3 regions of the Streptomyces sp. TLI_55 genome follow, and region 1 is predicted to be linked to each of the others. Evidence: predicted binding sites of a transcription regulator. Region 1 holds the regulator's gene; each other region holds the start of a gene.
What was found. The regulator HrcA, encoded in region 1, represses chaperone genes, less so after heat shock. The targets are predictions, from matches to a motif close to TTNGCACTCNGNNNNNCNGAGTGCNAA.
Positions count from the first base shown of each region.

Region 1 (3,273 bases):
CTCTGGGCCACGCCTCGATGCCCAGGGACGACGGCTTCACCGCCTCCCAGATGTCGATGTACGGGTGGCCCACGACCAGGGCGTGTTCGCTCGTGACCGATGCCGCGATACGGGACTCCTTGCTGCCCGGCACCAAGTGGTCCACCAGGACGCCGAGGCGGGCGTCCGGCCCCGGGGCGAACTCGGCGACGATCGCGGGGAGGTCGTCCACGCCCTCCAGGTACTCCACCACCACGCCCTCGACGCGCAGGTCGTCGCCCCACACCTTCTCGACCAGTTCGGCGTCGTGCCGGCCCTCGACGTAGATGCGGCCGGCGCGGGCCACGCGTGCGCGGGCGCCGGGGACGGCCACCGAGCCGGAAGCCGTACGTGTGGGACGTACCGGAGCCGATGACGTCGGGCGGACGAGCGTCACCACCCGGCCCTCCAGCAGGAAGCCCCTCGGCTCCATCGGGAACACCCGGAGCTTGCCGAAGCGGTCCTCCAGGGTCACCGTGCCCGCCTCGCAGCGGATCACCGCGCCGCAGAAACCGGTGCCGGGCTCCTCGACCACCAGCCCGGGCTCGGCCGGGACCTCCGGGACGGGCTTCGGCTTCTTCCACGGCGGGGTCAGGTCGGCGGAGTACTGGCGCATTCGGATGACGATAGGAGAAGCCCGCGGCGGGTTACCGCGACACGCCGAAACGTGCCGCCAGGGCGTCGCGCTGTGCCCGTACGAACGCCGCGTCCACCACCGCTCCGTGACCGGGTACGTACAGCGCGTCCTCGCCGCCCAGCTCCAGGAGCCGGTCCAGGGCGGCCGGCCAGTGCGACGGCACGGCGTCCGGGCCCGCCTGCGGCTCACCGGACTCCTCGACCAGGTCGCCGCAGAACACCACCTCGGGCGAGCCCGGGACCAGGACCGCGAGGTCGTGGGCCGTGTGCCCGGGGCCGACGTTCGCCAGCAGGACCTGCCGGCCGCCGCCGAGGTCGAGGGTCCACTCGCCGGAGACCAGATGGCGGGGGTGGGGGAGGGCGTCGACCGCCTCGTCGGCCAGGTGCTCCGCCAGCCCTTCGCGTACCGCGTCCGCGCGCAGCTCGGCGCGGGCCTGCTGCTGGTCGAGGAGCGTGTCCATGCCGACCGGCCCGAACACCTCCGCGCCCGCGAACGCCGCCGCACCGAAGACATGGTCGAAGTGGGGGTGGGTGAGCGCGAGATGGGTCACACGGTGCCCGGCGAGCGCCTCCGCCTGCGACCGCAGCCGCGCCCCCTCCGCGAGGCTCGACCCGGCGTCCACCAACAGGGCCGTGTCCGCGCCGACGACCAGCCCCACCGTGCAGTCCCAGACCGGCAGCCGGCACCGGCCCACCCCGGCCGCCACCCTGAGCCACCCCAGCTCTTCCCAAGTCACCGTCATACCGCGACGCTAGCGGTACACGCGGTCACACCCGGGCCGACCTTGCCCGGGTGGTACCCCACCGCCGTACACTGGGCCGCGGGGAACGCTGGCACTCGGACGGACAGAGTGCCAGAGAGGGGCCTGGGGAACGACTTCTGGAGGTGTGCGCGGATGCTGAGTGAACGCAGGCTTCAGGTGTTGCGCGCCATCGTCCAGGACTATGTCGGCACCGAGGAGCCCGTCGGTTCCAAGGCCCTCACCGAGCGGCACAACCTCGGCGTCTCCCCGGCGACCGTGCGCAACGACATGGCCGCCCTGGAGGACGAGGGGTTCATCGCCCAGCCGCACACCAGCGCCGGGCGCATCCCCACGGACAAGGGCTACCGGCTGTTCGTCGACAAGCTCGCGGGCGTCAAGCCGATGAGCGCGCCCGAGCGGCGCGCGATCCAGAACTTCCTCGACGGCGCCGTCGACCTCGACGACGTGGTGGCCCGCACCGTGCGGCTGCTCGCGCAGCTCACCCGGCAGGTGGCGGTGGTGCAGTACCCGTCGCTGACCCGGTCCACCGTGCGGCATGTGGAGCTGCTCTCGCTCGCTCCCGCGCGCGTGATGCTCGTCCTGATCACCGACACGGGCCGGGTCGAGCAGCGCATGATCGACTGCCCGGCGCCCTTCGGGGAGGCCTCGCTGGCCGATCTGCGGGCGCGCCTCAACAGCAGGGTCGCGGGGCGCCGCTTCACCGATGTGCCGCGACTGGTCGAGGACCTGCCCGAGGGCTTCGACGTGGAGGATCGGGGTACGGTCGCCACTGTGCTCTCCACTCTGCTGGAGACACTCGTCGAGGAGAACGAGGAGCGGTTGATGATCGGCGGAACCGCCAATCTCACCCGCTTCGGACATGACTTCCCCCTCACCATCCGGCCCGTCCTGGAGGCGCTGGAGGAGCAGGTCGTCCTCCTCAAGTTGCTTGGCGAGGCAGGGGATTCGGGCATGACCGTACGCATCGGTCACGAGAACGCCTATGAGGGACTCAACTCAACTTCGGTGGTGTCGGTCGGCTACGGTTCGGGCGGCGAGGCAGTAGCCAAGCTCGGCGTGGTCGGACCGACCCGCATGGATTACCCGGGAACGATGGGAGCGGTACGCGCAGTGGCACGGTACGTCGGACAGATCCTGGCGGAGTCGTAAGTGGCCACGGACTACTACGCCGTTCTCGGCGTGCGCCGCGACGCGTCGCAGGATGAGATCAAGAAGGCGTTCCGTCGGCTCGCGCGCGAGCTGCACCCGGACGTCAACCCGGATCCGAAGACCCAGGAGCGGTTCAAGGAGATCAACGCCGCTTACGAGGTGCTGTCGGACCCGCAGAAGAAGCAGGTCTACGACCTCGGCGGCGACCCGCTGTCCCAGGCGGGCGGCGGTGGCGCGGGCGGCTTCGGCGCCGGTGGGTTCGGGAACTTCTCGGACATCATGGACGCGTTCTTCGGTACGGCGTCGCAGCGCGGTCCGCGGTCGCGTACGCGGCGGGGCCAGGACGCGATGATCCGGCTGGAGATCGAGCTCGACGAGGCGGCCTTCGGCACGACGAAGGACATCCAGGTCGACACCGCGATCGTGTGCTCCACCTGTAGTGGTGAGGGTGCGGCGCCGGGCACCTCCGCGCAGACGTGTGACATGTGCCGGGGCCGCGGTGAGGTCTCGCAGGTCACCCGGTCCTTCCTGGGCCAGGTCATGACCTCGCGGCCCTGCCCGCAGTGCCAGGGCTTCGGTACGGTCGTGCCGACGCCGTGCCCCGAGTGCGCCGGTGACGGCCGGGTCCGCTCGCGTCGCACGCTGACCGTGAAGATCCCGGCCGGTGTCGACAACGGCACGCGCATCCAGCTCGCGGGTGAGGGCG
Region 1 covers NZ_OAOJ01000001.1:3,066,720-3,069,992, reverse strand. Annotated here, with positions in the region: gene CRP56_RS14295 (DUF3097 domain-containing protein) at 1-634, opposite strand, end outside; gene CRP56_RS14290 (MBL fold metallo-hydrolase) at 666-1,397, opposite strand; gene hrcA (heat-inducible transcriptional repressor HrcA) at 1,551-2,567, shown strand; gene dnaJ (molecular chaperone DnaJ) at 2,568-3,273, shown strand, end outside.

Region 2 (3,273 bases), 1.1 Mb from region 1:
AGCGCCGGTCGCCTCGTCACCCTCCAGCTCCAGCTTCTCGAAGACACCGGAGGCCTGCAGCAGGGCCACGCCACCACCGGCGACGATGCCCTCCTCGACGGCCGCCTTGGCGTTGCGCACGGCGTCCTCGATGCGGTGCTTGCGCTCCTTGAGCTCGACCTCGGTCGCGGCACCGGCCTTGATGACGGCGACGCCACCGGCGAGCTTCGCCAGGCGCTCCTGGAGCTTCTCGCGGTCGTAGTCCGAGTCGCTGTTCTCGATCTCGGCGCGGATCTGGTTGACGCGACCGGCGACCTGGTCGGCGGAGCCGGCACCGTCGACGATGGTGGTCTCGTCCTTGGTGATGACGACCTTGCGGGCGCGGCCCAGGAGGTCCAGGGTCGCGTTCTCCAGCTTGAGGCCGACCTCCTCGGAGATGACCTCGCCGCCCGTGAGGATGGCGATGTCGCCGAGCATGGCCTTGCGGCGGTCACCGAAGCCCGGGGCCTTGACGGCGACGGACTTGAAGGTGCCGCGGATCTTGTTGACGACCAGGGTCGACAGGGCCTCGCCCTCGACGTCCTCGGCGATGATCAGCAGCGGCTTGCCCGACTGCATGACCTTCTCCAGGAGCGGGAGCAGGTCCTTGACGGAGCCGATCTTGGAGTTGGCGATGAGGATGTACGGGTCGTCGAGCGACGCCTCCATACGCTCCATGTCGGTGGCGAAGTAGGCGGAGATGTAGCCCTTGTCGAAGCGCATACCCTCCGTCAGCTCCAGCTCCAGACCGAAGGTCTGGGACTCCTCGACGGTGATGACGCCTTCCTTGCCGACCTTGTCCATCGCCTCGGCGATGAGCTCGCCGATCTGGGTGTCGGCGGCGGAGATGGAGGCCGTCGAAGCGATCTGCTCCTTGGTCTCGACATCCTTCGCCTGCTCAAGGAGGGCACCGGAGACGGCCTCGACGGCCTTCTCGATACCGCGCTTGAGAGCCATCGGGTTGGCACCGGCGGCCACGTTGCGCAGACCCTCGCGCACCAGGGCCTGGGCCAGGACGGTCGCGGTCGTCGTGCCGTCACCGGCTACGTCGTCGGTCTTCTTCGCGACTTCCTTGACCAGCTCGGCGCCGATCTTCTCGTACGGGTCCTCGAGCTCGATCTCCTTGGCGATGGACACACCATCGTTGGTGATCGTGGGGGCGCCCCACTTCTTCTCGAGGACGACGTTGCGACCCTTGGGGCCGAGCGTCACCTTGACGGCGTCCGCGAGCTGGTTCATGCCGCGCTCGAGGCCGCGCCGCGCCTCCTCGTCGAACGCGATGATCTTGGCCATGTGAAGTGGTCCCTCCAGGACTGGGGGTGATTCCTTCGGACCGCGCCCGCGCCCGCGACGGACGGCTCGCACACCTCGTGGTTCCTTGCCCCACCTGGCCTGCGGGCCTCACCGACCCGGTCCTTCTTTGTCACTCTCACCTTCAGAGTGCTAACGCCAATGATTAGCACTCGGCATGGTCGAGTGCAAGCGCCTCCCGGGGATCGGGCAGGCCCACCAGGGATCCCGTACCGGGCCCGGACAGGCCGAAGGGCCCGTACCCCTCGCGAGGTACGGGCCCTTCAACAGAAGACGTCGCTTGCGGTTTGGTCGGTCGCGCGATCAGGCGGTGACGCGAACCATGTCGGCCTGCGGGCCCTTCTGGCCCTGCGAGATCTCGAACTCCACCCGCTGGCCCTCTTCCAGGGTGCGGTACCCGTCCATCTGGATCGCGCTGTAGTGGACGAAAACATCCGCACCACCGTCGACCGCGATGAAGCCGTACCCCTTCTCCGCGTTGAACCACTTGACGGTGCCCTGAGCCATGCCTAACTCCCCTATTACTGGCCCTTGCACAGATCCACACTTCGCGGATCCGGGTCAGACCTCACCCCCCACGGATTGGGGGCGTGCGCCGGAACGCGTCGACCGCGGCTGAATGTATCTGTCCAACTGCCGTCTGCAACAGGTCAATCGGACGAGAATTCCGGACGCGCGAGATCCGGAATGTGGTGAGAATTCGCCCGAACTCAGGGCAAGTCGGGCCCTACAAAAGGCACAAAACTCGCAAAAGAACGGCACACTTTGGCTGCTTCTCGACGCAAGTGGAGCAGGTACTCATATGCGTGCGGCATGGAAGGCGCAGCAGGTTCCCCAACTGTACCGCGCTCAACCATAGAGAATTGCCCCCTCCGCTTCTCTCGCGGAGGGGGCAATTAGGTGAACTCTCAATAATTGGCGTTACCGAGGGTAATGTTCGGTCATTCGGTCAGACCCGCCGAACCGATGTCAGCCGCCGGCGACGGCCGGGATGATCGAGACGCCGGCGCCATCCGGGGTGGCGGTCTCCAGGCCCTGCTCGAAGCGGACGTCGTCGTCGTTGACGTACACGTTGACGAAGCGGCGCAGCTTGCCCTGGTCGTCGAGGACGCGGGCGGCGATGCCCGTGTGGTTCTTCTCCAGGTCGGCGATGACGTCGGCGAGGGTGGCCCCCTCGGCGGCGACCTCGGCCTGCCCGCCGGTGTAGGTGCGCAGGATGGTGGGGATGCGGACGGTCACGCTCATGCGAGGCCAGCCTCTCGGAAGGAGTCCAGGTTGGGGCGGATGGTCGCGGTGAGGCCGGTGCCGGCCACCGCGTCGAGGGTCTTCAGGCCGTCGCCGGTGTTCAGCACGACGGTGGTGAGGGTGGGGTCGAGTACGCCGTTCTCGATCAGCTTGCGGGTGACACCGACCGTCACGCCACCGGCGGTCTCCGCGAAGATGCCCTCCGTGCGGGCCAGCAGCTTGATCGCGTCGACGATCTGCTCGTCGTTGACGTCCTCCACGGCACCGCCCGTGCGGCGCGCGATGTCGAGGACGTAGGGACCGTCGGCCGGGTTGCCGATGGCGAGGGACTTGGCGATGGTGTTCGGCTTCTGGGGACGGACGACGTCGTGGCCCGCCTTGTAGGCGACGGACACCGGCGAGCAGCCCTCCGCCTGGGCGCCGAAGATCTTGTACGGCTTGTCCTCGACGAGCCCGAGCTTGATCAGCTCCTGGAGCCCCTTGTCGATCTTCGTGAGCTGCGAACCGGAGGCGATCGGGACGACCAGCTGGTCCGGGAGCTTCCAGCCGAGCTGCTCGCAGATCTCGTACGCCAGGGTCTTGGACCCCTCCGCGTAGTACGGCCGCAGGTTGACGTTGACGAAGCCCCAGCCCTCGCCGGCCGGGTCGCCGATCAGCTCGGAGCAGAAGCGGTTCACGTCGTCGTAATTGCCCTCGATG
Region 2 covers NZ_OAOJ01000001.1:4,174,846-4,178,118, forward strand. Annotated here, with positions in the region: gene groL (chaperonin GroEL) at 1-1,311, opposite strand, end outside; gene CRP56_RS19220 (cold-shock protein) at 1,633-1,836, opposite strand; gene CRP56_RS19225 (ubiquitin-like small modifier protein 1) at 2,299-2,574, opposite strand; gene thrC (threonine synthase) at 2,571-3,273, opposite strand, start outside.
Region 2: groL (chaperonin GroEL) is a predicted target of HrcA. The motif match lies at 1,475-1,501, and genes of this name have one in related genera.

Region 3 (3,273 bases), 2.6 Mb from region 1:
TGGGCGCGGGCCGGGGGCTTTCCGTCAGGCGTGCGATGCCTCAGTGGGAGTGGCCGTGGGAGTGACCCCCGGCGGCCGGCTCCTCCTCTTCCTTCTTCTCGACGACCAGGGTCTCGGTCGTGAGCAGGAGGGAGGCGATGGAGGCGGCGTTCTCCAGGGCGGAGCGGGTGACCTTGACCGGGTCGATGACGCCGGCCTTGACCAGGTCGCCGTACTCGCCGGTGGCGGCGTTGAAGCCCTGGCCCTTGTCGAGCTCGGCGACCTTGGAGGTGATGACGTAGCCCTCCAGGCCGGCGTTCTCGGCGATCCAGCGCAGCGGCTCGACGACGGCCTTGCGGACGACGGCGACACCGGTGGCCTCGTCGCCGGTCTTGCCCAGACCGCCCTCCAGCACCTTGGCGGCGTGGACGAGCGCGGAGCCACCACCGGAGACGATGCCCTCCTCGACCGCGGCGCGGGTCGCGGAGATGGCGTCCTCCAGACGGTGCTTCTTCTCCTTCAGCTCCACCTCGGTGGCGGCGCCGACCTTGATCACGCACACGCCGCCGGCCAGCTTCGCGAGGCGCTCCTGGAGCTTCTCGCGGTCCCAGTCGGAGTCCGTGTTCTCGATCTCGGCCTTGATCTGGTTGACGCGGCCCACGACGTCGGCGGAGTCGCCGGCGCCGTCGACGATGGTCGTGTCGTCCTTGGTGATCGTCACGCGGCGGGCGGAGCCCAGCACGTCCAGACCGGCCTGGTCGAGCTTGAGGCCGACCTCCTCGGAGATGACCGTGGCGCCGGTGAGGACCGCCATGTCCTGGAGCATCGCCTTGCGGCGGTCGCCGAAGCCGGGGGCCTTCACCGCGACGGCGTTGAAGGTGCCGCGGATCTTGTTGACGACCAGGGTCGACAGGGCCTCGCCCTCGACGTCCTCGGCGATGATCAGCAGCGGCTTGGAGGCGCCGGCCTGGATGACCTTCTCAAGGAGCGGCAGCAGGTCCTGGATCGAGGAGATCTTGCCCTGGTTGATCAGGATGTACGGGTCGTCGAGGACGGCCTCCATACGCTCCTGGTCGGTGACGAAGTACGGGGACAGGTAGCCCTTGTCGAAGGCCATGCCCTCGGTGAAGTCCAGCTCCAGACCGAAGGTGTTGGACTCCTCGACGGTGATGACACCGTCCTTGCCGACCTTGTCCATCGCCTCGGCGATGAGCTCGCCGACCTGCTGGTCCTGGGCGGACAGCGCGGCGACGGCGGCGATGTCCGCCTTGTCGTCGATCGGGCGGGCGGTGGCCAGAAGGTCCTCCGACACAGCGGCTACGGCCGCGTCGATGCCCTTCTTCAGCAGCGCCGGGGAGGCACCCGCGGCGACGTTCTTCAGGCCCTCGCGGACCAGCGCCTGGGCGAGCACGGTGGCGGTGGTGGTGCCGTCACCCGCGATGTCGTTGGTCTTGGTCGCCACCTCCTTCACCAGCTGCGCGCCGAGGTTCTCGTACGGGTCGTCGATCTCGACCTCGCGGGCGATCGTGACACCGTCGTTGGTGATGGTGGGGGCGCCGAACTTCTTGTCGATGACGACGTTGCGGCCCTTGGGGCCGATCGTCACCTTGACCGTGTCGGCCAGCTTGTTGACGCCGCGCTCGAGGGCGCGACGGGCGTCCTCGTCGAACTTCAGGATCTTCGCCATGGGAGCGGTTCAGCCCTCTCGGAAAACGTGGGTGAAACGAACTGCGCCCCGGACGCCCGGCTTCATAAGGACGCGGGAACCCGGGGCGCAGCTCACAAGCAAATGTTTGAGATGAATTACTTCTCGATGATCGCGAGCACGTCGCGGGCCGAGAGGACGAGGTACTCCTCGCCGTTGTACTTCACCTCGGTGCCGCCGTACTTGCTGTACAGCACGATGTCGCCGGTCTTGACGTCGAGCGGCAGGCGCTCGCCGTTCTCGAAGCGGCCCGGGCCCACGGCGAGGACGACGCCCTCCTGGGGCTTCTCCTTCGCGGTGTCCGGGATGACCAGGCCAGAGGCCGTGGTCTGCTCGGCGTCGAGCGGCTGGACCACGATGCGGTCCTCGAGCGGCTTGATGGCAACCTTGGAGCTGGCGGTCGTCACGATCCGACCTCCCCCTTCGGAGATCTCACGGGGTTAACTGTCTGAGGTGGCGACCAGGTCGATCCGTCGTCGCGGGTGCCGGACCTGCCCGTCGCTATTGGCACTCTCCAGGGGGGAGTGCCAGACCCGAGACTATGACCGCGATTAGCACTCGGTCAAGCGGACTGCTAATCGCGTCCCTACATCGGGCTGCCCTCACCGCCCATCGGCCGCCCGCACCGCTCAGAGATAGTCCTCCAGCCTCCCCACCCTCAACCCCGCCCCCTCGACCTCCCGCAGCAACCGGGTCGTCCGCTCCACGAGCGTGAGGCCTGTGGTCTCCATCGACGGCAGGGAGACGATGTCGCCGGGGAGCAGGCGGTGCGGGCCGGTGCCGTAGGTCAGGTGGTCGCCCTCCAGCGCCGCCCGCCACAGGACGACCGCGCCGACGCCGCAGTCCGTGGCGGCGCGCAGGGTCGTGGTGTCGTACGTCCCGTAGGGCGGGCGGAAGAGACGGGGGCGCAGGCCGAAGCGGGAGCCGAGCTTGTCCTGCTGGCCGCAGATCTCGTGGCGCTGACCGGCGTACGGCAGACCGCGCAGGGCGGTGTGATCGAGGGTGTGGTTCTGGATCGAGGCGCCGACCGCCTGGAGGCGGGCGAAGTGGCCGTACCCCGGCCCGACGACGCTGTCCGTGAGGAACATGCTGACCGGCAGCCGCCGCTCCCGGACGAACTCCACGAAGCGCGGGTCCTGTTCGACGCCGTCGTCGTACGTCAGGAAGACCACCTTGTCGGCGGTGCGGACCCGTTTCACCACCGGCACCTCGGGCCCGGACCGCACCCCCTTCGCGCCGTACGTCACCGCCTTCTTGCCCAGCCGTTCGATGGGGTCGACGGACTGGGCGCAGCCGGCGAGGAGCAGCGCGGCCAGTGCCGCGGCCACAGCGGTCGTCGAGGCCCTCACAAGTAGTCCTCCAGCCGTGCCACCGCGTACCCCTCGGCCGTGATCTTGTTCAGAAAGCGCCTGACCATGTCCGGCATCGTGCCCTTCCACTCCGCCCGGCCGCGGAAGTGACTCAGCACGATGTCGCCCGGGTGGATCTTCCGGTCCCACTCCCGGTACTCCCAGTGGTCGACGAAGACCTCCTCGTTCCAGATCGGCGCGTACTTCACCCCGCACGCCTTAGCCGCGACGAGGGTGTCC
Region 3 covers NZ_OAOJ01000001.1:5,634,997-5,638,269, reverse strand. Annotated here, with positions in the region: gene groL (chaperonin GroEL) at 41-1,666, opposite strand; gene groES (co-chaperone GroES) at 1,783-2,091, opposite strand; gene CRP56_RS26100 (polysaccharide deacetylase family protein) at 2,314-3,033, opposite strand; gene CRP56_RS26095 (polysaccharide deacetylase family protein) at 3,030-3,273, opposite strand, start outside.
Region 3: groES (co-chaperone GroES) is a predicted target of HrcA. The motif match lies at 2,236-2,262, and genes of this name have one in related genera.